2 linked regions of the Cohaesibacter gelatinilyticus genome follow. The protein of the gene in region 1 interacts with the protein of each later gene in a pairwise test. Links are inferred from orthologs where the notes say so. Each region holds a gene or a part of one and is shown on either strand. Other genes may lie near its edges. The genes, in order: sufA and CRO57_RS09295.

Evidence for each region.
Region 2: the proteins of sufA (region 1) and CRO57_RS09295 interact in binary tests that used the Escherichia coli proteins (3 or more experiments, as listed by UniProt). The link is inferred for Cohaesibacter gelatinilyticus from one-to-one orthologs.

What each region holds. Positions count from the first base shown.
Region 1 is NZ_OBEL01000001.1:1,530,032-1,544,191, reverse strand. The notes cover bases 5,736-8,520. They hold sufA (Fe-S cluster assembly scaffold SufA), read left to right. Parts: upstream 5,736-6,827; coding sequence 6,828-7,214; downstream 7,215-8,520. Other genes in these bases: CRO57_RS06860 (GGDEF domain-containing protein), read right to left, coding at 7,291-8,349; CRO57_RS06870 (SUF system Fe-S cluster assembly protein), read left to right, coding at 6,356-6,724; CRO57_RS06875 (cysteine desulfurase), read left to right, coding at 5,736-6,235. Outside these bases: CRO57_RS06895 (cysteine desulfurase family protein), read left to right, coding at 1-1,014; Fe-S cluster assembly protein SufB, read left to right, coding at 1,276-2,760; Fe-S cluster assembly ATPase SufC, read left to right, coding at 2,834-3,586; Fe-S cluster assembly protein SufD, read left to right, coding at 3,610-4,914; more of CRO57_RS06875, read left to right, coding at 4,982-5,735; CRO57_RS06855 (DEAD/DEAH box helicase), read right to left, coding at 8,692-10,197; CRO57_RS06850 (hypothetical protein), read right to left, coding at 10,378-11,151; CRO57_RS06845 (hypothetical protein), read right to left, coding at 11,286-11,564; CRO57_RS06840 (TIGR02301 family protein), read right to left, coding at 11,761-12,192; parE (DNA topoisomerase IV subunit B), read right to left, coding at 12,198-14,160. UniProt on the Escherichia coli protein: Is able to transfer iron-sulfur clusters to apo-ferredoxin. Multiple cycles of [2Fe2S] cluster formation and transfer are observed, suggesting that IscA acts catalytically.
Region 2 is NZ_OBEL01000001.1:2,032,921-2,048,250, forward strand. What follows is about bases 4,909-7,790. They hold CRO57_RS09295 (2Fe-2S iron-sulfur cluster-binding protein), read right to left. Parts: upstream 6,569-7,790; coding sequence 6,248-6,568; downstream 4,909-6,247. Other genes in these bases: CRO57_RS09285 (MFS transporter), read left to right, coding at 4,909-5,425; CRO57_RS09290 (class I SAM-dependent methyltransferase), read right to left, coding at 5,437-6,099; CRO57_RS09300 (Hpt domain-containing protein), read right to left, coding at 6,755-7,078; CRO57_RS09305 (apolipoprotein A-IV repeat region-like domain-containing protein), read left to right, coding at 7,723-7,790. In the rest of the region: CRO57_RS09260 (YcjX family GTP-binding protein), read left to right, coding at 1-398; CRO57_RS09265 (YcjF family protein), read left to right, coding at 395-1,489; CRO57_RS09275 (vWA domain-containing protein), read left to right, coding at 1,777-2,955; CRO57_RS09280 (DmpA family aminopeptidase), read left to right, coding at 3,000-4,112; more of CRO57_RS09285, read left to right, coding at 4,280-4,908; more of CRO57_RS09305, read left to right, coding at 7,791-12,573; CRO57_RS09310 (protein phosphatase CheZ), read right to left, coding at 12,776-14,524; CRO57_RS09315 (MFS transporter), read left to right, coding at 14,641-15,330. UniProt on the Escherichia coli protein: Ferredoxin are iron-sulfur proteins that transfer electrons in a wide variety of metabolic reactions. Although the function of this ferredoxin is unknown it is probable that it has a role as a cellular electron transfer protein.

The sequences.
Region 1 (14,160 bases):
AATGGTGATTCTGGTTGTGTAATTTTTATGTCTGGCGCGACAGAGGCCAACATGCAGGCCCTGACCCCAAATATGAAATGGGATTACGAGACAAAATCGGCTTCTCATCTTTATTACAGTGCGGTTGAGCATCCATCTGTTTTGGCCGGTGGACGCTTTGCTGAAAGCCAAATGACCTCAATTCCTGTTGACGAAAATGGTGTTGTGGATCTTGTGGAGCTGCGTGGCCTGCTCGAACAGCATGATGGTAGTCACGGCGTCGCCATGGTTGCAATTATGGCAGTGAATAGCGAAACCGGTGTGATACAGCCGATTGAAGAGATTGCGAAGCTGGCAAAAGAGTTCGACGCTTATTGCCATATTGATGCTGTTCAGGCAGCTGGTCGCATTCCACTTGATATTGGTCAGGTGGGATGCACATCGATGTCGCTATCTTCGCACAAACTTGGTGGCCCAAAAGGGATCGGGGCGCTGGTGATGGCGCGTGAAGGACTGGAACCAGAGCAGCTGATTACCGGTGGGCCGCAGGAAAATCGCAATCGGGCTGGAACAGAAGATGTTCAGGCCATTGTGGGCTTCGGAATTGCTGCCGAGTTGGCGTTCGAACAGGCGCAAGATACGAGTAACGACAGCGAGATGGCGCGCCTGCGTGGTCTGCGAGATCGCTTCGAGGCCGGTTTGCGGGACTTGGTACCGGATGTTGTGATCTTTGGTGAAGGAGCTGCCCGTATAGATAATTGCAGTCAGTTCGCCATCCCTGGCATGCGGGCTGAAACTATGTTGATTCAGCTGGATCTGGCCGGTGTTGCGGTGAGTTCTGGTTCTGCCTGTTCTTCGGGCAAGATTTCAGCCTCTCATGTGCTGATCGCCATGGGAGTTGATGCTGTTTTGGCTGGTGCTGCTGTTCGCGTCAGTCTGGGCTGGGCAAGCACGACGGAGGACGTCGAAAAATTATTGAGTGTCTTGGCGAAAATTTGTGCCAAACACTCAAAAAAGCTGAGTTTGGCATTGTGAAAGGGCCCCCCGGCCTCCTATATGATGCTCAAAATCAGTTATGCGTCACTTTGGCGGACCAACAGAGTGATGAAATAAAGGGTGTGTCGCAATTGCAAGTAAGGTTTGCTGGCGACATTTGATTGAAACGGAATGCTTTAATCTCTGCAATCAGGCATTTCGGGACGGTTTCAGTCAACTGGTAATGATTAAATTGCCAGACCGTGATAAGGCAGTTCAATGGACCGGCGGTCTTTGAAACCGCTTAGGATGGAGTAGCAGATGGCTGCTGTTAAGGAAACGGTCGATCAAGTACGCGAGATCGACGTTGACCAGTACAAATATGGCTTTGTTACCGATATTGAAACAGAAAAGGCTCCGAAGGGCCTGAATGAAGATATCATTCGGTTTATCTCTGCCAAAAAAGATGAACCACAATGGATGCTGGATTGGCGGCTTGATGCCTATAAGCGCTGGCAGACCATGGAAGAGCCAAGCTGGGCGCGAGTAAATTACCCGAAGATCGATTTCCAGGATTTGTATTATTATGCAGCTCCTAAAAATACCGAAGGCTTGAAGAGCTTGGATGAAGTGGATCCGGAGCTTCTACGTACCTATGAGAAGCTGGGTATTCCGCTTCAAGAGCAGGAGATTCTGGCTGGCGTTTCCGAAGAAAACCGCGTTCATACCAAGGTAGCAGTCGATGCGGTGTTCGATTCCGTTTCCGTTGCTACCACCTTCAAGGAAGAGTTGAAGAAAGCTGGGGTCATCTTCTGCCCGATTTCGGAAGCGGTCAAAGAATATCCTGAACTGGTACAAAAATATCTTGGTTCCGTTGTACCTGTAACAGATAATTTCTATGCGACACTGAACAGTGCGGTCTTCACTGATGGCTCATTCGTTTACATTCCCGAAGGCGTTCGTTGCCCAATGGAATTGTCGACCTATTTCCGTATCAATGAACAGAATACGGGTCAGTTCGAGCGCACGCTGATCATTGCAGACAAGGGCTCTTATGTGTCCTATCTGGAAGGTTGCACCGCGCCGCAGCGTGATGAAAATCAGCTGCATGCGGCCGTGGTTGAGCTGGTGGCTCTGGAAGACGCCGAGATCAAATACTCAACCGTCCAGAACTGGTATCCGGGTGATAGCGAAGGCAAGGGCGGAATTTATAATTTCGTGACCAAGCGTGGCGATTGCCGTGAGAAAAATGCCAAAATTTCCTGGACGCAGGTTGAGACTGGTTCTGCCATTACCTGGAAATATCCAAGCTGTATTCTGCGCGGTGAGAATAGCGTCGGAGAATTCTACTCCATTGCGATTTCCAACGGTCGTCAGCAGATTGATAGTGGCACCAAGATGTTCCATCTGGGCAAGAATACCTCCAGCCGTATCATCTCCAAGGGTATCTCCGCAGGTCGCTCCGAGAATACTTATCGTGGTCTGGTATCAGCACATAAGAAAGCCTCGAACGCTCGTAACTTCACCCAATGCGATAGCTTGTTGATCGGTGATCAGTGTGGTGCTCATACCATTCCATATATCGAGAGCAAGAATGCTTCTGCGGTGTTCGAGCATGAGGCGACAACCTCCAAGATCTCTGATGATCAGATGTTCTATTGCCGTGCACGCGGTATTGGCGAAGAAGAAGCCGTGGCGCTTATCGTCAATGGCTTTGTGAAGGATGTGATCCAGCAATTGCCAATGGAATTTGCAGTTGAAGCTCAGAAGCTGATCAATATCTCGCTTGAAGGAAGTGTTGGCTGATACAGGCTGAACATTCTTGGAAATATTATCTTAGGCGCGCTTGAAACAGCTGCGCTGACAAGGACAGACTACAATGCTCGAAATCAAAAATCTTCATGCTGAAGTGGATGGTAACAAAATCCTGCGTGGCATCAACCTCACCATCAATGCTGGTGAAATTCACGCCATCATGGGTCCAAACGGCTCTGGTAAATCCACCCTGTCATACGTTCTGGCTGGTAAGGATGACTATGAGATCACCGAAGGCGAAGTGCTTTTCTTCGGTGAGAATGTTCTGGAAATGGATCCGGAAGAGCGTGCTGCTGTTGGCCTGTTTCTGGCTATGCAATATCCGATCGAAATTCCAGGTGTTGCCAACATGACATTCCTGAAAACCGCTCTAAATGCTCAGCGTCAGACCCGCGGTGAGCCGGAAATGAAAACTCCGGATTTCATGAAGCGTGTGAAGGAATTGTCTGCCAAGCTCAATGTTTCTCAGGAAATGTTGCGTCGCCCGCTGAATGTGGGCTTCTCCGGTGGTGAGAAAAAGCGTAATGAGATCCTGCAGATGGCACTGCTTGAGCCCAAATTCTGCGTGCTCGATGAGACTGATTCAGGTCTGGATATCGATGCTCTGCGCATCGTGTCCGAAGGCGTGAACGCGCTTCGCTCAGAAGAGCGCTCCATGCTGATCATCACTCACTATCAGCGTCTTCTGGACTATATTGTGCCCGACATGGTGCATGTGATGTCTCAGGGCAAGATTGTGAAAACCGGTGGCAAGGATCTGGCGCTTGAGCTGGAAGAAAAAGGCTATGCTGAATATACCAGTGGAGCTGCGGCTTAGGGCCGGGAAGGGAGCATTTTGCGATGACTTTGACTATCGTAAAGACCCCTTCCGAGGAGGCGCTCGGAGCGCTTCTGGATGGGGCACAGGCCAAGCTGCCGGGTAAGGGGTTTTCCTCCCGCCGTGCTGATGCCGTTGCCAGGTTTCGTCAGGATGGTCTGCCAAATCGACGTGTTGAAGAATGGAAATATTCCGATCTGAAACGGGTTATGCCTGCAGATCTGTCTCTGGCAGGTGATGTCAGCGCAGACGATGTAGCCAAGCAGATGGCTGTTGTACCACGCCTTCGTGGTATTGAGTGTGATCGTCTTGTCCTGGTCAATGGTGTGTTTCGGGCAGATCTGTCTTCCATGGATGCACTGGAAGGCAAGGTAAGCATCATCCCAGTCGCCAAGGCACTGGAAGAGGGCACCTTCGTTCTGGATGATCCGGAAATTGCTGCCAATGACCATGCATTGAACCTCAATACCGCTTTGTTGCAAGATGGTGTCATCATTGATGTGGCGGATGGTGTCGAAGTCGAGCGTCCAATCGAGATCCTGTCTCTGATGATTGGTGGCGGAATGGCGACCACCCGCAATCGTGTAAGTGTTGGCAAGGGTGCCAAAGCGTTTATTCTCGAGACCTTTGTTGGCGACGAAAATGCCTATCAGGTCAATGAAGCGATTGATTTCCGCATTGCTGATGGTGCAAGCCTTTCTGTCTCCCGTCTGTTGTCGGAAGGCAAGAATGCACTTCATCTTGGATCGACCACTGTCGTTCTGGGTGAAAAATCTCATTTTGAGCATTTCACCATGTCCACTGGTGGTCAGTTCACACGCAACACTGCCTTTGTGAAGTTCACAGGTGAATATAGTGATGCGGAGCTGTTTGGTGCGACCATCATTGGTCGTGATCAGCATAGTGATCAGACATTACTCGTGGATCATGCTGTGCCAAACTGTAATTCCAAGGAACAGTATCGCACTGTGATGGATGACAAGGCGCAGGGTGTTTTCCAGGGCAAGATCTTTGTGCGTCAACCAGCGCAGAAGACCGACGGTCAGATGATGAGCCAGGCTTTGCTGCTCAGCGAAGATGCTGCCTTCTTCAACAAGCCAGAGTTGGAAATCTTTGCTGATGATGTGCAGTGCGCCCATGGTGCGACATGCGGTGAGCTGGATGAAGATCTGCTCTTCTATTTGCGTGCCCGTGGCATTCCTCTGGATCAGGCCAAGAAAATGTTGGTCTTGGCCTTCCTGGCGGAAGCTGTCGAGCATGTATCAAATGAGAGTGTAGTGGAAGCGCTGGAAGGTTTTATCGCCGACTGGTTGGGGCTGGACCACTAATTGTCATTGCTTTGAAGGGGCTGGCTTTGGACAGTCCCTTGAAGTGGTGGGGCAAGGAAATGGCATTATGAATGAGTATTCTGCAAATGTTGTGTCACTGGAGCCGTATGACGTAGAGGCAATTCGGGCTGATTTTCCGATCCTGTCTCGCGAGGTTTATGGCAAGCCTTTGGTTTATCTCGATAATGGTGCATCAGCTCAAAAGCCTCAGGCTGTGATTGATGCAATCAGTGAGTGCTATTCCAATGAATATGCCAATGTGCATCGCGGTCTTCATTATCTGTCCAATACAGCAACGGATCGATTCGAAGCAGCGCGCGAAACTGTTCGCGGTTTCCTGAACGCATCTTCGGTAAATAATATCATTTTCACCCGTTCTTCGACCGAAGCCATCAATCTGGTTGCATCTTCCTATGGTGGCATGGTGTTGGGTGAGGGGGATGAGATCATCCTTTCCATCATGGAGCATCATTCCAATATAGTGCCTTGGAATTATCATCGTGAGCGTTCTGGTGCCGTTATCAAATGGGCGCCGGTAGATGGTGATGGCAATTTTCTGATGGAAGAGTTTGAGGCTCTTCTGACAGATCGTACCAAGATCATCGCCATCACTCAGATGTCCAATGCGCTTGGCACTATCGTTCCGGTGAAGGAAATCATCAAAAAAGCCCACGAGCGTGGTATCAAGGTTCTGATTGATGGCAGCCAGAGTGCTGTTCATATGCCGATTGATGTACAGGATTTGGATGCCGATTTCTTTGTTATGACTGGCCATAAACTCTATGGACCTTCAGGCATTGGTATTCTCTATGGCAAGCACGAGCTGCTGGATGCCATGCCGCCTTACATGGGCGGTGGTGAGATGATCAAGGATGTTACTGTAGACGGTGTGACTTATGGCACAGCGCCTCACAAGTTTGAGGCTGGAACGCCACCAATTGCGCAAGCTATTGGATTGGGTGCTGCGTTGGACTACATGAACAAGATTGGCCGGGATCGTATTGCAGAGCATGAGGAAATGCTGCGTGCCTATGCCCATGAGCGTCTTGGTCAGATCAACAGTCTGCGGATTTTGGGTCAAGCCAAAGAGAAGGGGGCGATTGTTTCTTTTGAAATGGAAGGGGTTCATGCCCATGATATTTCAATGGTTATTGATCGTTCTGGTGTTGCAGTTCGTGCGGGGACGCATTGTGCTCAACCATTGTTGCAGCGCTTCGGTGTGACGTCTACCTGTCGTGCTTCTTTTGGTATGTACAACACTGTGGAAGAAATTGATCGTTTGGCTGAGGCCTTGATCAAGGCTCAGGATTTTTTTGCATAGCCGTTACCGGGTCTGACGGCTTACTGAAAATGCCCTCCATGTTTCGTCTGGGCTGTTTATGGTAAACTGCAAGACACGATCGGCTGGAAAGAGTATGACATGAGTGAGACGACTTCGAATATGGAAGAGATCGAGCCAAATGTGCCCGCTATGGAGCCTGGCTCCAATCTGGCTCCAGAAGAGCTTGAGCGTTTGACGCAAGATATCATTGCGGCGTTGAAGACTGTCTATGATCCAGAAATTCCATCAGATATCTACGAGATCGGCCTGATTTATCGTGTTGATATTGATGATGATCGTAATGTGGAAGTGGATATGACATTGACGGCTCCAGGATGCCCGGTAGCTGGCGAAATGCCGGGTTGGGTGGAGAATGCTGTTAGCTCCGTCGATGGAGTTGGTTTGGTGACAGTGAATATGGTGTTTGATCCACCATGGACGCCGGATCGCATGTCCGAAGAAGCAAAGGTTGCTATCAACTGGTATTGATCCCATATAATGCATAACAGTTGGTCTATGTGATTGTGATTGGTTGAGGGACCGGTACAAATTGTGTAGGAGCAAAGCGAGATTGATCAGGAAGGACGGCTAAATGACTGGACGGTTTCAAGTTCTGTCAATCACGGATGAAGCAGCGGAACGTATTCGCAGCATTGTCGATGGATCAGATGATTCTCTGCAAGGTATTCGCGTCGGCGTAAAGAATGGCGGCTGTGCGGGTATGGAATATGTCTTGGATAAAGTTACAGATCCTGATCCGAAGGATGATCTGGTCGAAGACAAGGGTGTCCGTGTTTATGTGGATCCCAAGGCTGTCTTGTTCCTGTTGGGAACCGAGATGGGTTATGAGGTCACCAAATTTCGCTCTGGTTTCACCTTCAATAATCCCAACCAATCTTCAGCATGTGGTTGCGGTGACTCGGTGTCTCTGACGCCAGTTGACCCCTCTGCGCTGGAAAAGCTGCGTGAGCATGCCTAACATTGATGGTTCAGGAATTCATTTAATAAAAAAGCGGCTTCAAAGCCGCTTTTTTGTTTCGATTTAATCTTAGGTCTTATGCGACATCGCTATTTTCTTGCAGTATGCCCGGATCGGTTTCTGCTTTTACGATATTGCGACCACCGCGTTTTGCCGCATAGAGGCACTGGTCTGCACGCTCAATCAAGCTTTGCGGAGTGTCGCCCGGTTTAAAAGTAGATGCACCAATCGAGATGGTGATACGACCCAGGTTTTCGCCAGTTGAGCGTTTTATCAGCTCTTTTGCCATGACGGCTTTGCGAATACTCTCGGCAACAGCGACCGCTTGGCGCAGATTGGTACGAGGCAAGATGACACCGAATTCCTCGCCACCATAGCGGCATGGAACATCCTGACCCTTCACATTCTGCTTTACGGATACAGCCACAAGACGCAAAACCTGATCACCGGTTTGATGGCCGAAAGTGTCGTTGAATTTTTTGAAATGATCGATATCCGTCATAAGCAAGCAAAGAGGTTCACCGGATTCGGCGGCTTCTTCCAAAGCATTTTCCAACGAACGGTCGAAATGCTTGCGATTTGCCAGAGTGGTCAGATCATCCGTCAAAGATTCGTAACGGATGGTGTCCAGACTTTCTCGTAATTCCAATACTTGTTCCTGGGAAGCTGCAAGTTGTTCGCTCAGGGCACGGTTTTGAGACTCAACCTCTTTTGTCTCAGAAATGAGCTGAGCAACGATCTCTCGAATGACCTGACGATCTTCAGTATTTGACAGATCTTGAGATGCCCCTACGAGAGAGTCGCCGTAACTTGATGCAGTTGAAACATAATCCTCAACTTCACGGACAATAGAGCGCAGCTCTCGTGAAATCTCGCTTCCCACCTCATCCACTCTGTCGCTCAGGCGACTAGGGGAAAGGTGTTCGTTATAAATGGTGTCGAGTTCCTGGGTCGATATCTTGCCCTTGGCACGCAAGATATCATTAATTGCTTTGTTCAGACCACGATTGAAACCTGCGGCGTAGGTATACCAGATTTCGTAATTGCGCGGATAGGCGGGAGTCTGGTTCTTCTTGAGATTCCCCAAGGCCGACTCTCCGTATATATATGTGCGCTTGAAGTCTATGTTATCCATTCTTATCACACACGCTAGCTAGAAGCGTGACCCCTCATTCGTCATCCCCGATTGGGATCAGATTAGAGGTTTAACCTTTAAGACGACGTTAAATACGGCATGTCAGCTACACAAAAACCTATATTTCTCAAAGGGTGCATGAGGAAATTCCCTATGTGCAGTTGTATTCCGGTAATACCGAAATCACCAAGTTGATATTGGCTTTGATCTCATTGTCTATTTTAAAAAATTTTGACTAAATGGGATGAAATAGAGACCGCTATTTCCCCGCCTTGAGGCGTATTTTGACAATCTGGTTGAGAAATTTGGGCATAAAAAACCCCGCTTGAAGCGGGGTTGATTTTATTCAGCGCTCTTGCTTTCAAGCTTTTTTGTTTTGCGTTTGGGAGGCCTGATCGGCGCCAACAGGAAGGCAGGCACATGGTCGCCCATACCGATGACTTGTTTGTCGTCACGATCTCTGCCTCGTCTGCCGCGCCCTTGCGGTGAGCGATTTCTGCTTGCACTTTCGGAGTTTTCGCTATGGCGCTCTTGGCGATCCTTGCGTGGGCGTGGTCTACGTTCCTCTTGGCTTTCAGATGAAGCCGGGCTTTCTTTTCTTTCGCGAGCCTCGCGTTGTGGTGAATTGTCCTTGTCTTTCTTTCCGGAGCGGGTGCGACGAGAATTACGGGACCCTTTGCGAGATCTGCTGCTCTCTTCGTCTTCATCGCTGCGTTCGGGGAATGATCCATCGCCTTGCCACGCTATTTTCTCGTCAATGAGTTTTTCAATGGAATCGAGATATTTGGTGTCATTGCGGGTGGCAATTGAAAGGGCAACTCCTTCGCGGCCAGCGCGTCCTGTACGACCAATTCGGTGGACATAGTCTTCTGCATGGGTTGGCAGATCAAAATTGAAGACGTGGCTTACCGTTGGAATGTCCAACCCACGAGCAGCAACATCACTGGCTACCAATATGCTCAGCTCACCAGACTTGAATTTATCCAATGTGGCCATACGTGAGGTTTGATCCATGTCACCATGCAAGGCTCCTGCATTGAAGCCATGTTTGTTCAGTGATCGGAACAGAGTTGCCACGTCACGCTTTCGGTTGCAGAAAATGATCGCATTTTGCAGCTCTTGTGCCTCTGTGATCAAGTTGCGCAACACTTCGCGCTTTTCCCAAGGCTTGTTGCCGGAAGCAACTATGCCTTGTGTGATTGTCTTTGCAGTTGAAGAAGGCGGAGCAACTTCAATTCGTTCCGGATTACGCAAGAACTGATCTACAAGAGATTGGATTTCCGATGGCATAGTCGCGGAGAAAAATACAGTCTGCCGAGATGGCGGTAGCAGTTTGCAAATCCGTTCGATATCAGGAATGAACCCCATATCCAGCATCCGGTCAGCTTCATCGACAACGAAAGTATCGACTGCATTCAGCAGCAATTTTCCGCGCTCAAAGTGATCCAATAGTCGACCAGGTGTGGCAATCAGAACATCTGCACCGCGATCAAGCTTCTTGAGCTGATCTGCAAATGAGACACCACCGATGAGGAGTGCTACAGTCAGGCGATGATTTTGCCCGTAAACAGTAAAGCTTTGTTCTACCTGTGCAGCAAGCTCACGGGTTGGTTCCAGAATGAGGGTCCGGGGCATTCTTGCCCGAGGACGACCACTTTCCAACAAGGACAGCATCGGCAAGGTGAATGATGCTGTCTTGCCGGTTCCGGTTTGGGCGACGCCAAGAACATCCTTGCGAGCAAGGACATGAGGAATGGCTTGCGCCTGAATAGGGGTGGGAGTTTCGTAACCAGCTGCCTCTACAGCAGCGAGCACTTTGGAACTCAGACCTAAATCCGAAAATTTCATCCGATGATGGAACCATATGTTGCTTTGTGCTCTCAATAAATGACAGCACAAGGGTTGCCGGAAATGTGGGCGAACCATACGATTTTGACACGATTTGTCAATCAAATGCGCTAAATAGGGTTGATTTGAGTGATTTTTTACCCTGTTTGCTGCCTTTTCCCCAATGTCGAACAAATTGAGCTAATCACTAGCGGTGAAATAGTGCCAGGTTCCGTCCGGACCTATAGCGATGCGATAGAACATATAATGTCCCAAAGCCTGCATTTCGGAATAATCACCTGCGGTTATCAATCGAAACAGTTCCACTCTTTGTGGTCTGGTAAGGCGTGACAATGGATAGTCAGCGAAATAGGGCCAAATATAGAGCTCCTGCGGAGTGCCTTTGTCTTGAATGATGTATCCGGCTTCCAGGATTTCATTCATGATAGCAAGAATTTCTGAACCCTCTGGGTCTCCTGATAGGGATCGTAATTGTGCGATCGGGTCCGTTTCACCTTCGTCAAAACCAATTATGGGAGGCAATTCATTGATCTCGATGGCTATGCGCATCTTTTCCATATCGCCGCTCTGTGTGGCTTCCAGCAATGTCGCATGCATTCGTTGTACACCACTGGGTGCACTGGAGATATCATAGAAAATTCTTGGCAATGGGGCATCGGGCGCAATAGTGATGGGCAGATCAGCCTCCAAAGGAGGGACAGCAAGCTGTCCTTCAGCACCTTCCGGTTCCTGGTTGATGATTTCATCACCATTCAGGCTTGCTCCGCTACCGGCAGAGTTGTTTATGTCACCGTTTAGCGTCGCCGGAGTCTCTTGACTTGACGTTGAATAGTTGGGAAGTCCGATGATGCGTTCCGTGGTGACGGAGCTCGCGGCAATTGCAGTAGGATTGCTGACAAGAGACGCCGCGAGGCAGGAGAATAAGGGAACAAGTCTTATTGACTGACGACGCATGAGCTGCTGTCCCATCCTGATAAACCGAAGAGCTTTTGAGAAAGGCTACCATCTTGAGCAAAAACTGGAAATATGTTTGTCCGGTTTTGTTTAAGATGGTATTGAACTGTGTTCTTCGGATCATAGAGGAGCGCTTATTGCAGGATGCGTCCGACTGTATAGTCGCCTGCCATGACGCGGCTGGACAGGTTCTTGCACATGTCTGAAACAGCTTCTTCACCATAAGCGAGAACGAAGCTGGAAAGAGCTTGAAATAATGCTGCATGGGCCAGCAAATCCTGATCAACACCTTCGTCTGATGCTTCATCCCAAAAATCATTCAGCAATGTCAGGACATGCTGTTTTTGACGCTCCAGTTCGATGCCTTCCAAGTCTGATGAATGCTGTTGTGTGGAATGATCATCGAATTTCATGGCCTGTCCCTCGCTGTTGATTGCCGGATTCTTCCTCGTGTCCGGATTGGCCAAATCTCCAGAAGCTTGATTTGTGTTACAAGTTATCAGTGGAGATATGGCACTGCTTCAACATAGGGATAGCACATTAGCCACGGGTTGCGTCTGTATGATTAAGAAAAAGTTAAAGTTATTCGTCGGGTTTTAAGAAATTTGGTTAACGCGCGTGTTTGAGCTGCAGATTTGTCAAAATCGATGTTGCTTCTTCGCGATACAGGCTGGTGACTTTGCGTGCCTGATTGTTACAAGTTTCATAGGTGGAAGAATAGGTGCGATAACTCTGATTGAAGCGATCGGTCAGCTGGCGGTTGCGTACATCATCAGGGTTTTCGGCCTTGAGGATTGCTGTCATGGTTTTGTGCCAGCTTTTGGGATCTGATTGATTGCAGAGAGGATCGAGATGCATCAGAGCTCCTACGATGGAACTCAGACGACGAAGCTGCGTCTCATAAGGTGGCAGGTTTTTGTCTGCTGCCCAGATCATCGTGGGAGAAATGCAAAGAAATAGCATCAGTATAAAGGGCAGGGCCAGTATCTGTACTTTTTGCAATTTCTTGTTCCAGGAAGCTGTCATTGCACGCCCAATCATCCGTATCAGATATCCAGATCAGTCGCAAATTCTGCATTTTCCTGAATGAACTGAAAGCGTGATTCCGGTTTATTGCCCATCAGGCGTGTTACCGCGTCCTTGGTTTCGCCCGGCTCGTTATCGATGATCTGTACTTTCAGCAAGATACGTTTGGAAGGATCCATGGTGGTTTCCTTCAGCTGTGCTGGCAGCATTTCACCAAGGCCCTTAAATCGGCCGATATCGATTTTGCCTCTACCAGTGAACTCGGTTTCCATCAACTCATCTTTATGAGCATCGTCACGGGCGTAAAGTGTTTTGCCGCCTTGGCTGATGCGATAAAGCGGTGGAATGGCCAAATAGAGATGACCATTCTGGATCAACTCTGGCATTTCACGTTGGAAGAATGTGAGCAGAAGTGAGGCAATATGGGCACCGTCGACATCAGCATCTGTCATGATGATGACGCGGTCATAGCGAAGCTCATCATCACTGTAGGTTTTGCGTGTTCCGCAGCCCAAGGCTTGGGTCAGGTCGGCCAACAACTGGTTGGCAGCAAGCTTGTCGCGACTGGCATTGGCCACGTTCAGGATTTTGCCGCGCAGTGGCAAGACCGCCTGGGTGGAGCGATTACGAGCCTGTTTGGCAGAGCCACCGGCCGAGTCACCCTCCACGATGAAGATCTCGGTATCGCCTTTGGCATTTTGTGAGCAATCAGCCAGTTTGCCCGGCAAGCGCAATTTGCGCACCGCTGATTTACGACTGACGTCTTTTTCCTTGCGGCGACGCAAGCGCTCTTCGGCGCGATCAACCACCCATTCCAGCAGACGATTGGCCTGTTGTGGGGCATTGGTTAGCCAGTGGTCAAACTGGTCACGCACGGCTTGATCAACTATGCGAGTTGCTGCAGTCGTTGCCAAACGATCCTTGGTCTGACCGACAAATTCCGGTTCGCGAATGAAGACGGAGAGCAGGGCGCCTGCGGATGTCATGACATCATCTGCCGTGAGCAAAGCGCCTTTTTTGTTGTTGGTCAGCTCGGCATAATTCTTCAAACCACGGAGCAGGGCGGTACGTAGGCCACTTTCGTGGGTGCCGCCCTCAGGCGTCGGAACAGTGTTACAGTAAGAATTTGAGAAACCGTCGCCTGCATACCAGCAAACGGCCCATTCTACAGCGCCATGGCCGCCTGTCTTTTCGGTCTTGCCCGCAAAGATTTCCGGTGTGACAAAGTTTTGCTTACCCAGTGATGCTGAGAGATAGTCCTTCAGACCGCCAGGGAAGTGGAAAGTCGCTTTAGGTGGAATCTCAGGTAGATTTTCCAGAAGTTCCGGTGCACAGGTCCAGCGAATTTCAACGCCACCAAAGAGATAGGCCTTGGAGCGTGCCATTTTCATCAGAATTTCCGGGCGAAAGCGTAGCTTGGTACCGAAAATCTCGTGGTCAGGTTTGAAGGAAACCTTGGTGCCACGACGATTATGGACATCACCCAGATGTTCTAGCGGACCTTGCGTTATACCACGTGAAAAGGTTTGACGGAAAAGCTTCTTGTTTCTGGCAACTTCCACAACAAGCGTTTCAGACAGGGCGTTTACCACAGAAACACCCACACCATGCAGACCACCGGAGGTTTCATAAACCTTGGAATCAAATTTACCGCCTGCATGCAGGGTGGTCAGGATTACTTCCAGAGCGGATTTGTCTTTGAATTTGGGGTGAGGGTCGACAGGAATACCACGTCCGTTATCTGTAACATTCAGGGTTCCATCTGCGTCAAGTTCGACCTCAATCCAGCTGGCAAAACCGGCAACGGCCTCATCCATCGAGTTGTCGATGACTTCTGCAAACAGATGATGAAGGGCTTTTTCATCCGTGCCACCTATATACATGCCAGGGCGACGGCGAACAGGTTCGAGACCTTCCAGTACCTCAATGTCTGCCGCTGTATAGTCAGCCTTGGATGCGGGAATAGGGGTAGGTGCGCTGGCC
Region 2 (15,330 bases), 500 kb from region 1 along the record:
CTGCCGTAAGAGCAACCCAAGAAGCCACATTGGAGATGGAGGGCGAACAGCTCCCCTCTCTCGTCGGCATTCCGATGAAAGGTGAATCTCTAGGTGAAGATGAATTTGACGGAAAAACGGAATTCGCCTTATTTCCCGGTGACTTACCAAAAAATCCTGAATCAGTTTTCAAAGCAGTTGAATCAGAATTTGAAGGACCATGGAACCCAGACAGCTCAGACTTAGAGGCACAAGATGAATCAAAATCTGAAGAAAACACGCCAAATCACGACCCCCTGTGTTTTGTAAAATTCCGCCCACCGGAACTGGATAAAACAGCAGAAGGCTTCCCACTTTCGTTGCCTCATATCCGCCTTGACCGCGCTCTCGAATTCCTGCTTGGAGACAGCCTTAAATGACCTCTCCCTCTTCCCATTCTCCCGGCTCGAACCAGCGCCAACAAACCCGCAAACCACGCGCGGTGAAGTTGGATCGCAAGACCGAAAATCAACCTCAGCCGTCAGTTAAAAATCCATCTGAAGCACAGCTTTCAATGACACCTCGGCCAACTTGGCAAGAGAAAATAGATCCGACTCAATCTCTCAACTCAGAGGCACAGAGCCCTGATTTGACTCAGAAAAAAAGCTGGTCACTCGCCCCCATTTTCTGGTCTGCCTTATCTGGTCTGGTGTTGCTCGCACTTGGCCTTTGGCTGGACGAGTTGATCCGAACTCTCTTTGCTCGTTTCGAATGGTTGGGTTGGACCGGCATCGCTCTTCTGGCCATCGCGGCGACCACTCTCCTCGCATTTCTGGGACGAGAATTTCTAGCCCTCAGACGCCTCTCAAAACTCGATCATTTGAGAGCGGAGGCTGAGCAACTTTACAATCATGGTGACAAGAAAAGCGCGACGCGATTCGCCAACCAGATGCTCTCCCTATACAGCGCTCAACCAGCCCTGTTCAAAGCACGTCAAACACTAAAAAGCGATCTGCCTCATCTATTCGATTCCGACGCCATTTTGGCACAGACAGAACAAGTCCTGATCAGTCAGATTGATGCCGCTGCAAACCATCGTGTCCACCAGGCCGCCAAGCGCGTAGCATTGGTCACAGCACTTAGCCCACGCGCTCTATTTGACATCATTGTGGTGCTGGTCGAGACAGTAAGAATGGTTCGCGCCATTGCTCAAGCCTATGGCAATCGCCCCGGCTTTATCGCCATGCTGAAACTCTCCGGTCATATCGCCGGGCATCTCGCCATTACTGGTGGTATGGCAGCCGGCGAAACTCTGCTTCAACAGATTGTAGGCCACGGCCTTGCTGCCCGCCTCTCTGCAAAACTTGGCGAGGGGCTTCTAAACGGCATTCTCACCGCGCGAATTGGTCTCGCGACCATTGCTCTATGTCGCCCAATGCCCTTCAAACATGCTCCCGCCCCAACTCTGGGCGCCGTGATCAAGGCACTTCGGGATCAATCAGAACAGGACGAGCAAGGTAATCCCACCTGACAAACATGATCGCATGTAGCTATGTGGTGCAAATGAACCGCCAAAGCGATAACGCTTTGGTGACGGCCGATAGGCAAGCGCATAGTGTTCTCCTGAAAAGTTGCAGACTTTTCAGATCAGAGTTCACGAAGAAAAGTAACGCGCCCTCGCAGGCCCTGATCGCCCAGATCAGGAATAGCCGTGAGAGAGCAAACGCCCAAAGGCAGGCTTGACCGGCAACCTCTTGCCGCATATCAGTTGGCAAGTGCTATTTTCCAGTCGAGCAAGACCCGCAGTGAGGCCAGACCATGTTCATCCATTTCTTCGCCGAATTGAGGGCCGCCAAAGTTCCGGTTTCCTTGCGTGAATATCTGATGCTGATGGAAGCATTGGAAGCAGATTTGGCAGAGAAGAATGTCGAAGACTTCTATTTCCTCTCCCGCGCCGCCTTGGTGAAAGACGAGACCAATCTCGACAAGTTTGATCGTGTCTTCTCCACCGTCTTCAAAGGGCTGGAAACGGTATCTGATGCCGTTGAAGAAGCCCCTATCCCTGAGGAATGGCTAAAGAAACTGGCCGAGAAATTCCTCACTGAAGAAGAGAAAGCCGAGATCGAAGCCTTGGGCGGCTTCGAGAAGCTGATGGAAACTTTGAAAGAGCGCCTCAAAGAGCAAAAAGACCGCCATCAGGGTGGCTCCAAATGGATCGGCACAGCGGGCACCTCCCCCTTCGGGGCCTATGGCTATAACCCCGAAGGCATCCGCATTGGCCAGCACGAGTCGCGCCACCGACGCGCCGTAAAGGTTTGGGACAAGCGAGAGTTCAAGGATCTGGACGGAGATCTGGATCTCGGTACCCGCAACATCAAGATCGCGCTTCGCCGCCTTCGTGAATTTGCCCGCACCGGCAGCCAGGAAGAACTGGATCTATCCGGCACCATTCGCAACACCGCCCATAAAGGTTATCTCGATATCAAGATGCGCCCGGAACGTCATAATGCAGTGAAGGTTCTTATCTTCTTTGACATTGGTGGCTCCATGGATGATCACGTCAAAAGCTGCGAAGAGCTTTTCTCGGCAGTGCGCACCGAATTCAAACAGCTGGAATATTTCTACTTCCACAATTGTCTGTATGAGTTCGTCTGGAAAGATAATGCCCGCCGCTATAGTGAGCGCATGTCCACTTGGGACATCCTGCATAAATTTGGCTCGGACTATAAAATCATCTTCGTCGGAGACGCCGCCATGTCTCCCTACGAGATTTCCCATCCGGGTGGCTCGGTCGAACATTGGAATGATGAAGCGGGCCATACCTGGCTGGAACGGGTGCAAGATATTTATAATCAGGTGGTTTGGCTAAACCCGACCCCTGAGCGTCACTGGGAGTACACCTATTCGATTGGCATGCTCAAACAGATCATGCAGGATCGGATGTTCCCACTAACACTGGAGGGCATCGATCAAGCCATGCGCGAGTTGATGCGCTAGCTCTTTCCTTCAAACCAATTCAAACCCGCATATTGGAGTGCTCCATGACCAACCCGAAATTGACCACTCCATCTGGCAAGACACGTGCTGCCGGTCTGGGTTTGAAGTTTTCTGGCAAAACCGGTGAATGGAACAGCATCACGGATGTGGAAGGCATTCGCGTTGGTTATGTGACGCTCAATAAGGGAAGCGGACCTCTATCGGTTGGCCAAGGCCCCATCCGCACTGGCGTGACCGCCATCCTGCCTCGCCCGATCAATGCAACCTTTGATCCCGTCTTTGCGGGCATCCACAGCCTCAATGGCAATGGCGAGCTAACTGGCTCTCACTATATCGAAGAAGTCGGCAAATTCGGCCTTCCAATTACCATCACCAACACCCATAGCTGCGGCACAACTCGCGACGCGACCATAGAATGGGCCACTAGAGCCTGGCCTGAGCAATTCAATGATAGTTTTGGTTTACCTGTGGCAGCGGAGACCTATGATGGTTTCCTCAATGACATAAATGGCTTTCACATCACCAAAGAGCATGTGTTTGAAGCAATAGAGAGCGCGATCACCGGCCCGATTGAGGAAGGCAGTGTTGGCGGCGGTACAGGCATGAAATGCTTTGGCTTCAAGGCCGGCTCAGGCACTGCATCACGCTTGGTGGAATTCAATGGCAAAACCTACACGATCGGTTCATTTGTACAGGCCAATTTTGGCGCACGAGAAGAACTGACCATTCTGGGCAACAATATCGGAGCTGGCTTGATCAAGCCACAGATGATCCAGAACAGCACCAATCCAGAGCTATCATCCATCATCGGCATTATTGCCACCGACGCGCCTCTTCTACCACATCAGCTCAAACGCCTCGCTCGTCGTATTGGCATCGGCATGAGCAAAACCGGTGGCATCGCCCGTCATGGATCAGGCGATATCTTCCTCGCATTCTCAACGGCCAATCATCCAGCAGCCAAGACGGATAATTGCTCAGTCCAATCCCTGGACATGATCCCGGATGAACAAATGGATCCATTCTTCACCGCAGTCGTTCAATCGACAGAAGAAGCAATCATCAATTCCATGATCGCGAATGAAGACACAACAGGTAGAGATGACAATTTCGTCCCTGCCCTACCGCACGACATTATTCGCAGGCATTTGCAATAGTGACTATCAATCTCATTCATCAATTCTATCAAACCCTTTCATTTGACTGATTGATTGCCGACTTGGTAAAGTGCAGCCCTGTTTCCTCAGATTTCAGGTCCAATATGCACGCCACTGCTCCTGCCGGGACAAGCTCCTGGAAGACTCCCCTTTTGATGCTCATGCTGATGAGTGCAACCATGCAGCTGTCATTTGCCAGCTGGTGGACCTTGCTGAACAATTTTGCAGTGAATGAGATTGGGTTCACTGGTAAGGAAATCGGCATCCAGCAATCGATCCGCGAGATACCCGGCTTTTTGGCATTCACTGCCATTTTTGTGTTGTTGATCTTGAAAGAACAGACGTTCGCGCTCCTCGCCTTGCTCGCACTTGGCATTGGTGTTGGCATTACTGGCTATTTTCCAACAGCTTGGGGCCTCTATTTTACAACCATCGTGATGTCCATTGGCTTTCACTATTATGAAACGGCCAATCAATCCTTATCGCTGCAATGGTTCCCGAAAGATCAGGCTCCGGCCATGATGGGTAAGGTCATGTCAGTTGCTGCCATGGCGCAGATAGCGGCCTATGGCATCATTTTCATCACCTGGAAAACCCTGCATCTTTCGTTTGAGACCGTTTTCGCAATTGCTGGTGGCATCACCATCGTCATGGTTATCTTTTTGTGGCTGACCTTCCCACAATTCCAGACCACGGTACCGCAGAACAAAAAGCTAATCTTGCGCAAGCGCTATTGGCTTTACTACGCCCTGACTTTCATGGGAGGCGCGAGACGTCAGATTTTCACGGTTTTTGCGGGCTTCATGATGGTAGAGAAATTCGGTTATCATGTTCATGAAATCTCTGCCCTTTTTCTGATCAATTGCGTCTTCAACATGCTCTTTGCACCCAAGATTGGCCAATATATAGGCCGTTTTGGTGAGCGAAAGATGCTGACCATTGAATATATTGGTCTGATTGGTGTCTTCGTGGCCTATGCTTTTGTTTCCAGCCCATGGGTGGCGGCAACGCTCTATGTCATCGATCACGCATTCTTTGCCATGTCCATCGCCATGAAAACCTATTTCCAGAAAATCGCGGATCCGGCTGACATAGCCCCAACAGCTGGTGTTGCTTTCACCATCAACCATATCGCCGCTGTGGTAATCCCGGCAGCTTTTGGCTTGATCTGGCTGGTCAGTCCTGCCGCTGTCTTTTTGATTGGTGCAGGTATGGCAACAATCAGTCTGATATTCGCCCGTCTGGTTCCAACAGACCCTGAAGAGGGACGAGAATGGATCGGCAAGATAACTCGTCCAGCTCCGGCAGAGTAGTCAATGCATCATTAGCTCTTCACCGCCACTCCCACATGATGGGTCCCGAAAATACGGGATCCAAATCCCAGATCATAAATGTCATAAGTTTCCAGCTCAAACCCGGCGCCCCGCACCAATGCGCCAACATCACGATTCAGATGACAGCCTGAGGCCATCCAGCGCCAAGGCGGTGTCAAACTATGCTGTAGGCTTGCGACCAAAGGTCGGGATGACAGGCCATGCTCACAAAAGAACAATTTGCCATTTGGCTTTAAGATCCGTCTCGCTTCCGATAGCGCCACGTCAACATCAGGGATGGAACAAAGGCTGTAGGTCACAACAACGCTATCTGCAACTTGATCTGGCAGCGACATGGCCTCGGCACTCTCTACCAGCAATTCTATCGGCTTTTCCTGCTGTGCGATAGCCTTCCATCCGAGCCTTGGCAGACCATCATCTGGATTGATCCCCGTCACCGATCGCACTTGATCCCAATCATAATGTGCCAAGTTGAGACCGGAACCAAAGCCGATTTCAACCACATCCCCTTGCGCAAACGGCACAATCCTTTGTCGTTGCCGGGACACAATTTTCATCCCGCAAACAAGATCCACGGCCCGCGGCATTACCCGAACCAAACGATTGCTACCACGCTCAAGGCACTCTCGCAGCCTCAACTCTTCACGCTCCATCACATCTTCTCCTACCGCCTGCCCCATCAGGATTACCGATCAATCCTCGAGAGAAAAGAGACAAAGTCGCATTCACCCTATCCGAGACAAAAGAAAACCCCGCCCTAACAAGTGACGAGGTTTTCAAACTCAAATTTTATCTGATTGGTCAGGCTTGGAATTCCGGAATACGAATTACGATACCATCCAGATCATCGCTCATCTGCACCTGGCAGGACAGACGGCTATTTGGCTCGGCATCCTGAGCAAAATCCAGCATATCCTCTTCCATAGCATCAGGATCGCCGCTTTTGGCTTGCCAGTCCTCATCCACATAGACATGACAGGTCGCACAAGCACAGGCACCGCCACACTCGGCTTCAATTCCAGGTACGCCATTTTTGACAGCAGCTTCCATGACAGAGGTCCCATTGGGAGTGTCTACCTCATACTTGGTCTCGTCAAAGGCAATAAAGGTAATCTTCGGCATCCAAATACTCTCACCTTAATCCGTGCCCCCAAGTGATGGATGGAAATGGTCCTCTCCATCTGTTTCCAGCAGGGGAATTTATGGTCTCATCATGGCTATAAAGGACTTTTCGCCAAACGAAAAGCATGGGAGCGTATTTTTCCGTAGGCAAGCTTACCGAAGCGGATCCATAGCACTTGTTTATTGTTAAAAACTGCTCAACTTGTTCAAAGCAGCCCCTTTGGCCACTCGCATCGCTAGCTTCAAATCTTCCAGATCGACTGTAACATCTGCTTGTGACTGAACAAATCGATCTGCAATCTCGGCAACATTCCACGCGCCAACACCACGTGCCGATCCCTTGAGTTTATGTACTTTTGCTGCAAGCTCGACATCTTCGATTGTCATATATTGAAGAGCTTCATCAAGATGTTGCACAAACAGTTGCAGCACATCTCTGGCAATCTCCGCCTCCCCCATGGTTTGCCGCTCCAAGTGAGCCCAATCAATCACATCAATCACATCACTCATATCAATTCCAATTTCATCGCAAGCCACACAAAACCCCAAGGCGTCGTTTTGGTCCAGTTGTCCGAAAACACATACTCAATCAACTTTGACATTTCTGTTAACCATAATCCCTCCAAAAAGCAAAAGTTTCCCGAAAAAAATGCATCACCCACAAATCAGGTTTGGTAAACGGGATTGGTTAACGACCTCAGACGTTTATGACATGAGATTCAAACGCTTAGCTACCAACCTCTGATCGGGCCCAATCGTCCCATTTGGCAACCATCATCAATGTCTGAAGAAAAGGAGCCAAATATCGGAAATTTCTTGTTCCTTTGCATTTCCAACCCGGTTACCATGCAGTGATGCCGGTGGAAGATGGAAGCTGTCCAGATTCCCGCCGCGTTTCTGCATGATGGACCATGATTTCATCCAGCCGATCCGCAGCAGTCTATTTGGACATTTCACCTGCCAGCATTCGCTGTTCGTTTTTGACATCGATACCATCATCTGATGGCACCATGTCTGCAAACAGCGCAGTTGCAAATGACCTATGAGGCACCCCAGATTAAGACAGGATGTTTGAATTCAGCAATCATCCCTTATCTGGATTTAGGTCAGACTTGTGACAACGTGTAACGAGTAGGAAATGGGGCGTGACGGATATGGCAAACAAGTCTCCTAAAATTCAGGATCCAACTGAAGCTGCATTGTCAGCGGTAGAGGATGCACTCAAGTTGGATTTCGATGTTGGCGAAGAGGAAAGTGGTGCGGATAAATCTCCCACCGAGGCAGCCCGGCAAGAGTCGGATAAAAAAGCTGCTCAGGATAGTCTGAAAGCGTCCAGAGAGCCCGCTATTGCTCCACCATCATCCGGCAAAGCCAGCAAAACACGTCCGGCACCTGCAAATGATGATCGCCAATCTGTTGGCAATCTGCTCTATTCCTTGCGTCAGGCTCCGTCAGGTACACCTTACTGGATCGCTTTTGTTCTTGCCGCATTGTGGATTGGTCTTGGCGGTAGCGCCTTCTATCTGTCTTTTGGCGCAGACGCTCTGTCTTCAGGCAATTTTTCCGGTATTTTGCAATCCCCCACTGCACTCGCCTCTCTTGCCGGAATTTTCTTGCCTGTCATTCTGTTTTTCACCATGGCCTACATGATCGTGCGGGCCCAGGAAATGCGCCACGTTTCTCACACCATGGCCGAAGTCGCCATGCGTCTGGTCGAGCCGGAAGATGTTGCCAAGGAATCCGTGGTCAATGTCGGCCAGGCCATCCGCCGCGAAGTAGCCTCCATGAGCGACGGTATCGAGCGTGCTTTGGCGCGGGCTTCCGAGTTGGAAGTGATGGTGCATAACGAAGTTTCTTCGCTTGAACGCGCCTACAACGAAAACGAACTGCGCATTCGCTCCCTGATCGAAGAGCTGATCACCCAGCGCGAAGCCATCGTTACAAATTCCGAGCGAGTGCGTGCTTCCATCAATGGCGCACACACCAATCTATCCGATGAACTGAATACAACCAGCGAATCCATTTCCAAAAGCGTTTCCGATGCTGGTTCGCGCGTGACATTGTCTCTGGCTGAAAAAGGCGAGCAGATCACGATCGCTCTGGCCAATGCAGGCGAGACCATGGTCAATGTTCTTTCCAACCGTGGCTCGGATCTGGTAGATCGCTTGTCCAATACCGGCGCAAATGTAACCGACTCACTGACCAATGCGGGTCAATCCATCACCGATCAGCTGAATGTGTCTGGTACGGATATTTCCCATCGCCTGGAAACCACCGGCAGTGATCTGACCGGTCAGTTGGCTTCCATCGGTAATGAAGTAACCGATCGCTTCATTTCTGCGGGTCAGGAACTGACCAGTACCTTGTCCAACACCGGCGCAACCGTAACCGAGAACATCTCCACTGTGGGAGCGGAGATGAACTCCAATCTGCAAACCATTGGTGAAGACGTTACAGGCAAACTGGCCTCTACTGGTGGGCAATTGACCGGCGAGCTGAAAGACATCGGCACCAAAGTTACTGGCAGCTTGAGCGAAATCTCCTCCGAGATGACCAATTCCATGGCTCAGACCGGCGACAAACTGACAGAAGATCTGACCACCATTGGTTCGACTGTGACCTCAACCCTGACCAATATCAGCTCCGACATGACCCAATCCATGTCAGAGACCGGTTCTGCCGTTGCAGCAAGCATCAAGAGTCAGGGCACCGAAATCGTCACAACCATCACAGAACAGTCCACTGCGGTATCCGAGTCTCTCAAAGGAACCGGGGACAGCCTCTTGGTGGACTTGTCTCTGCGTGGCACCGAAATCAACGAAAAACTCGACGAAACCGGCACTCGCATCGCCGAGATTATTACAAATCGTGGTGGCGAGCTGACCGAACGTCTGGATGCAACATCTGAGCGCATCCACGACACTGTTGCAGTCAAAGGTGGCTCTCTCAATAAAATGCTCGAAGAGCGCACTTCTGAGATGGGCTCCTTGCTGGATGAAAAATCCGGCAAGATGGGCAATTTGCTGGATGAGCATTCGGCCAGCTTTGCCGGCCAGCTTGATGACGCAGCCAACAAGGCTTCCGAAGCCCTCAACAGCCGTTCTCTTGAAGTCACAGAGCGCATGGCCATGGTCGGCACTGAAATCGCCAAGGTCATTGCACAACGTGGTGGCAAGGTTAAAGAGCTGTTTGAGATGGCTGGCAACGAACTCTCCAACGCTCTGGATGGCAAAAGTGAGAGCATTCGCACAGCAATGGAAGAGCGCCTGCAGGCCTTTGATGAAGTCATAGAAGGAAAAGGCAACAATCTCATCTCTCATCTGGGGGATCGCCTTGACAACCTGACCAGCTCAGTTGACAAACGCATCAACACTCTGGACGAGACCCTTTTCCAGCGTGCTGGCGACATCGAAACCATGCTGGACACCCGACTGGAAGGGTTCTCTGTCAGCGTAAGTGCAAAAGCTCAGGAAGTAGCCGGAGCCCTGACCTCCAGCACGTCCGAGTTCGAACAGGATATTTCCAAGCGTCTTGGCAGCTTCGAAGAGAACGTCACCAACCTGACCCAGACCTTTGCCTCCAAAGCCGACGTTTTGAATACCACTTTGGATGAACGCGCCAATCGTCTGGATGACACTCTGGATAACCGCGCTCGTCAAATCAATGAAACACTGCTTGAGCGCACCCGTGATCTGGCCTCCGCCTACTCCAAGGGTCAGGAAGACATCACCGAGACCATGGATCAGCGTCTCACCATGGTTGGCGAGACCCTGTCACGCCAGGCTCATGATCTGACGGAAACCTTGTCCGACCGCGTGGCCGAGATCAATGTCTCGCTTGGCAGCAAGGTCTTTGAAGTGGCTGAAACTCTGGATAGCCGTTCCGCCCAGATTGAAGCTATTCTCAATGATCGCATGCAGGCAATCTCTACCAACTTTGCGTCTGAAAGTGCCAAGGCTCGCGACTCCCTCGCCTCTACCTTGACAACCGCAAGCGATGAGATCACATCCAAGACCGAGAACTTCAACGCGGTACTTGGTGCTCGTTCTCAGGAACTTTCAGCCATTCTGGATGAAAAAGGCAATTCTGTTATTCAGGCTCTGGACAGTCGTTCCGATGCCATCAGCTCTACATTCCAGCGAGCTGGCGAAAGCATTTTGCATAGCCTGTCCGCCACTGGTGGGGAGCTTACCCAGAGCTTTGCGGTGGAAAGCCAGCGAGCTTCCCAAACCTTGGCACAAACTGGTGAAAACCTCATTGAAGCGATCACCGAGAACAGCTCCCGTGCAGTCGAAAAACTGGCAGAGACCAGCCAATCTGTTGCAGAAGCAGTCTCAGCAAGCTCCGAGCGTGCAGCAGAAGCCTTCACCATCAGCACGGATCAGGCACGGACTGCTCTGGAAGGGTCTTCTTCCAATCTTGTCAAAGCGATTGCTCAAAGCAGCCATGATGCCATCGTCAATCTGGACAATTCCAATAAGCGTCTGGTTCAATCAATTCAGACTTCCACCGAAGATGCGGCGCAATCTCTCAGCTCCACCAATGAGCTCCTTCGCTCGGATGGTACCGAAATTGTTGACCGCCTGAAAAATGCCAATGACACCTTGCAGGAATTGCTGATCAATGCAGGACGCTCTCTCTCCACTATTGAGGCAAGCCTGTCCAATCAGACCAATCAGTTCCGCGAAGTGGTTGAAAATGTCACAGACAAGGCTGGCGCTTCTGCCAACCAACTGACCGGCAATGTTCAGGACCTGCGCTCTGTCTCAACTGATATTCTTGGTCAAGTTTCCACTCTGACCGAGAAATTCGAAGAGCAGGCATCTGCCCTGGCCAACACAACCCGCTTCATGGAAAGCACCGGCAGTCGTCTGCAAGGCAGCGTAGAGGAGCGACAAGCCGCCCTCTCCGCCCTTACAGAAGAACTTTCTGGTCGTACCGAGGCGATTGAGCAGGTATTGAACAACTTCACCAATATGATCGGCTCCACGCTCAACACCGCTGAAGGTCGGGCTCGCGATGTCGGCATGTTGCTCAGCCAGAGCACCGAAGGGGTTACAAAAGATGTGATGGATCAGCTGGAACAGCTGCGCATCAATGCTGCCACCGAGGGCCGCCGCGCAGCAGAAACAGTGCGTGCTGCTCAGCTCGAAATGGCAGAAGAAATGAACCAGACCATTTCGGACGCCAATAACCGTTTCGAACAGGCAACAACTGATATCCGCACCATCACGCAGGATATCAGACGTGATCTCGATACAACACGTTCTGAACTCAAGCATGGTCTTGCCGATTTGCCACAGGAAACCAAGGAAGCAACTGGTGCAATGCGTCGTGTCGTTACCGAACAGATAGATGCTCTGAAAGAGCTATCCCGAATCGTTCAGCGGCACGGCAACAACTTTGATACGGTGCCAAGTGATCACGCTCCAAAACAGCGTTCATCCCTGCCTCCGGTCAGTCAAAGCAATCGCTCTGCTCCATCGATCCCGCCAATCCAGCAATCGCAATCACAACCACCATTGCAGGATAGCCATATTGCATCCAGCCCAAGCCCATATGCACCACAGAACTCGATGGAATCCGAGGAACGTAGTGGCTGGGTGTCTGATTTGCTGCGTCGCGCTTCTTCCCAACCAGAAGATGCCATGCCACAACCAGGTGACGCTGCAATATTGGCTCCATTGAGCAAAGATATCGTACGCGGCATTGATGCGACCAACCAGACCATGGCTTGGGAAGGCTATCGCCGTGGCGAGGCAGGAAGTTTCACTCGTCGTCTTTATACTCTGAAAGGGCAGCAGACTTTTGAAGATGTTCGCATGCGTTATCAGAGAGATAATGATTTCCGGACCACCGTGAATCGCTATATCGGCGACTTCGAGCGAATTCTGGATGACATCACCCGCAAGGACCGTGACGGTACAGCAACCATGGGATATCTGACATCCGAGACCGGAAAGGTTTATACGATGCTGGCCCATGCTTCCGGCCGCCTCGGCTAAAGCATATTTTCCGAACAGTGCATGCGGTTTTCGAACAGGAATGCGTTCAGGGTATCATCGAGCAAGATCTAAAAAAGGAAGCCATTGGCTTCCTTTTTTATTGTCATACATTGATATTGCCAATTACAAACAGGCACAAAAAATCCCCTGCCACAAAGGGTGACAGAGGATTGATCAGGTCTCTTCGTTTTATAGAAGAAGTTTATCCAAAATCTGTTACACGCTTCTGCAACGGTGCTGGTTCTTCTGCTTCCAATTCCAGATTGCCCTGCTGTGCGGTCTCATTGGAAGAAGATTTCGTAGTTCCTTCCAACCCCATCTCTGTTGCAACACGGTCCATTTCAGCCGCTACTTTGTGCATCTCGGCAACGAGCTGGTTATCATCTCCACTCACCATATCAAGATCATCGTCGAGCATCTCGACCTGATCTTCATCTACTGGTGCAGAAATCGGTGTTTCTTGTTCGCTGAATGCAAGATCATTTTCAGCCTCGGTAGAAATCTCTTCCGAAAGCTCTTCCATGGAGGCAAAAGCCTCATCGCTAATCTCAGGCTCAGTAATTTCTGTCAGTTCTGCATTTTCCTCTTCATTTGCATCTGCTGAAGAAAAACCATCTTTTGAAACGGCAGAAGGACTATCCTCGGTTTCAGTAGATGCAGAGGAAGCAAAGACGTCAGATTCCTCCAAATCTTCCAAGCTGACGGAGTCCGCCCAATCCAACTCGGTCGTTTCGACAAATTCGATACCGTTTTCGCTGCGCTCCATCACACCATTTTCTGGCAGATCACCACCTGCGACAGTTTCAAACATGTCTTCACTGGAATCAGTCTCTTCAGTGCCGACTGGCTCATCTACATCGGCACTGGTGGCAAAAACATCAGCTTCCAGCTCCCCATCAATCACTTCCTCAGAGGAGGCAACATCCATCGGAGCAGCAAAAACGTCAGCCACACCGTCAACCTCACCATCATGGTCTACATCGGGAGCGCCCATCTCGTTAGACGCTTCCACATTATCCAAACTCTGCTCATCGATAGTCGGAGAAACATTCTCGATAGCTGCATTTTCATCCAGATCGATGCTATCAAAATCGATGCTGTCGAAATCGACTTCACCTGCTTCATCAATGGCAACGGCTTCCGCTTCAATTTCCACGTTGTCACCAGAAACAGCGGTGTCGAACAACGCATCGACATCGTCCTGACCAGCAGGATCGCTTTCTATCTCAACAGAACCAAAAAGATTATCTACATCGCTTTGATCGACCCCTTCCCCTTCGAGGGCAGGGCCATTCAACAAATGGGCATCCGGGCGTTGGTCATCTTCACGGACAGCACCAGCGTCCACATTGATTTCGCCTTCTTCCAGCCCCCAAATCTCAATCATTGCATTCACGCGCTTTTCGACATAGCGCATGGCGTCCACGATTTTCTGAATACGCTGGCCGGTCAAATCCTGGAAGGAGCAGGCCATATAGATATTGGTCGCTTGCTCATCCAGTGAATCGCAATGCCCCTCATCCGCGCCTTGTTCACGCAAAGTCCAGGCATATTCCTGAATCTTCTCTGCTGCGCCCAAAATTTCACCGGTCGCATTCTCTGTCTGCGTTACTATGGCATCAAGTTCACTGGAAGCCCGTACGAAGCGTTCAGTTCCCACATCATCTTCATGCTTGATCTGAGCAATTTCTTCTTTTGTCTTTTCAATGGATTGAGCGATATCTGACAGATCCATCTTCAAGCGCTCGACTGCCATCCCCGGGGCACGCTCTTTAACAAGCGTTTTTTCCAGTTTATCAATCGCGCCTAATAGAGTATCAGTATCAGCGTTCCGATTTCTGCGAGCATATTCCGATAAGAACCATCGTCCTCTTGCGGTTTCCATAACCGCAGCTTCAATGGCCAGATAGTCCTCTTGCCGCAAAGGCGATGGTAGTGTCGGCTTGCTCATGGTTCAGACCGTATCCTATCTCAATGGCCGAGAATTCGGCCATTTCCCGCATCTCTGATCAGGATTCTACCTGCGAATCCTTAACCACAGTTTATTTTCTGCTGAGTAGACCCGCAATGCAAATGCAAAGAAATTCAGATTACAGCTGGCGCATGTCGGTCTTTTTTGGTGGTATTTTCATTCCAATGGGGATTTATATTCCCTATTTCTCCCTTTGGTTGAAAGATCTCGGATTAAGCCCACAGGCCATAGGTCTGGTTCTCACCATACCTCTGATCACCCGTGTGATCTTCACTCCCATCATGGGCGGCCTTGCCGATAAGCTCGGTGATCGAAGATTGACGTTGCGCATTTACAGCCTCTTCTACTTCCTCACGTTCGCCGCCATCTTGCTTTCAAACTCCCTGGTCTGGATAATGATGGTCATGATCCTATCCAGTCTGTTTCAGGCAGCCATCGTTCCAGTGTCTGATTCATTGGCCATGGCAGGAGTGCGCAGGCTTAACCTTGATTATGGTCGTATGCGTCTATGGGGATCTGCAGCTTTTATCCTGTCAAATCTGGTTGGCGGGACAATTATCGCCACATGGAGTGAAAGCTCCATCATCTGGATGCTGGTGTCAGGTAATTGTATAACTGCCCTTCTGTCCTTTCTATTGCCCATGGACCCCAGAGTTGAAGATGGCAAGACACTAGCCAAAACCGCATCCTTCGAATGGAAAGATCTGAAACAATTTGTACAAACCGGGTTCTGGATCATTCTGCTAGCGACAGCACTTCTTCAAGCCAGCCATTCATTGCTCTAT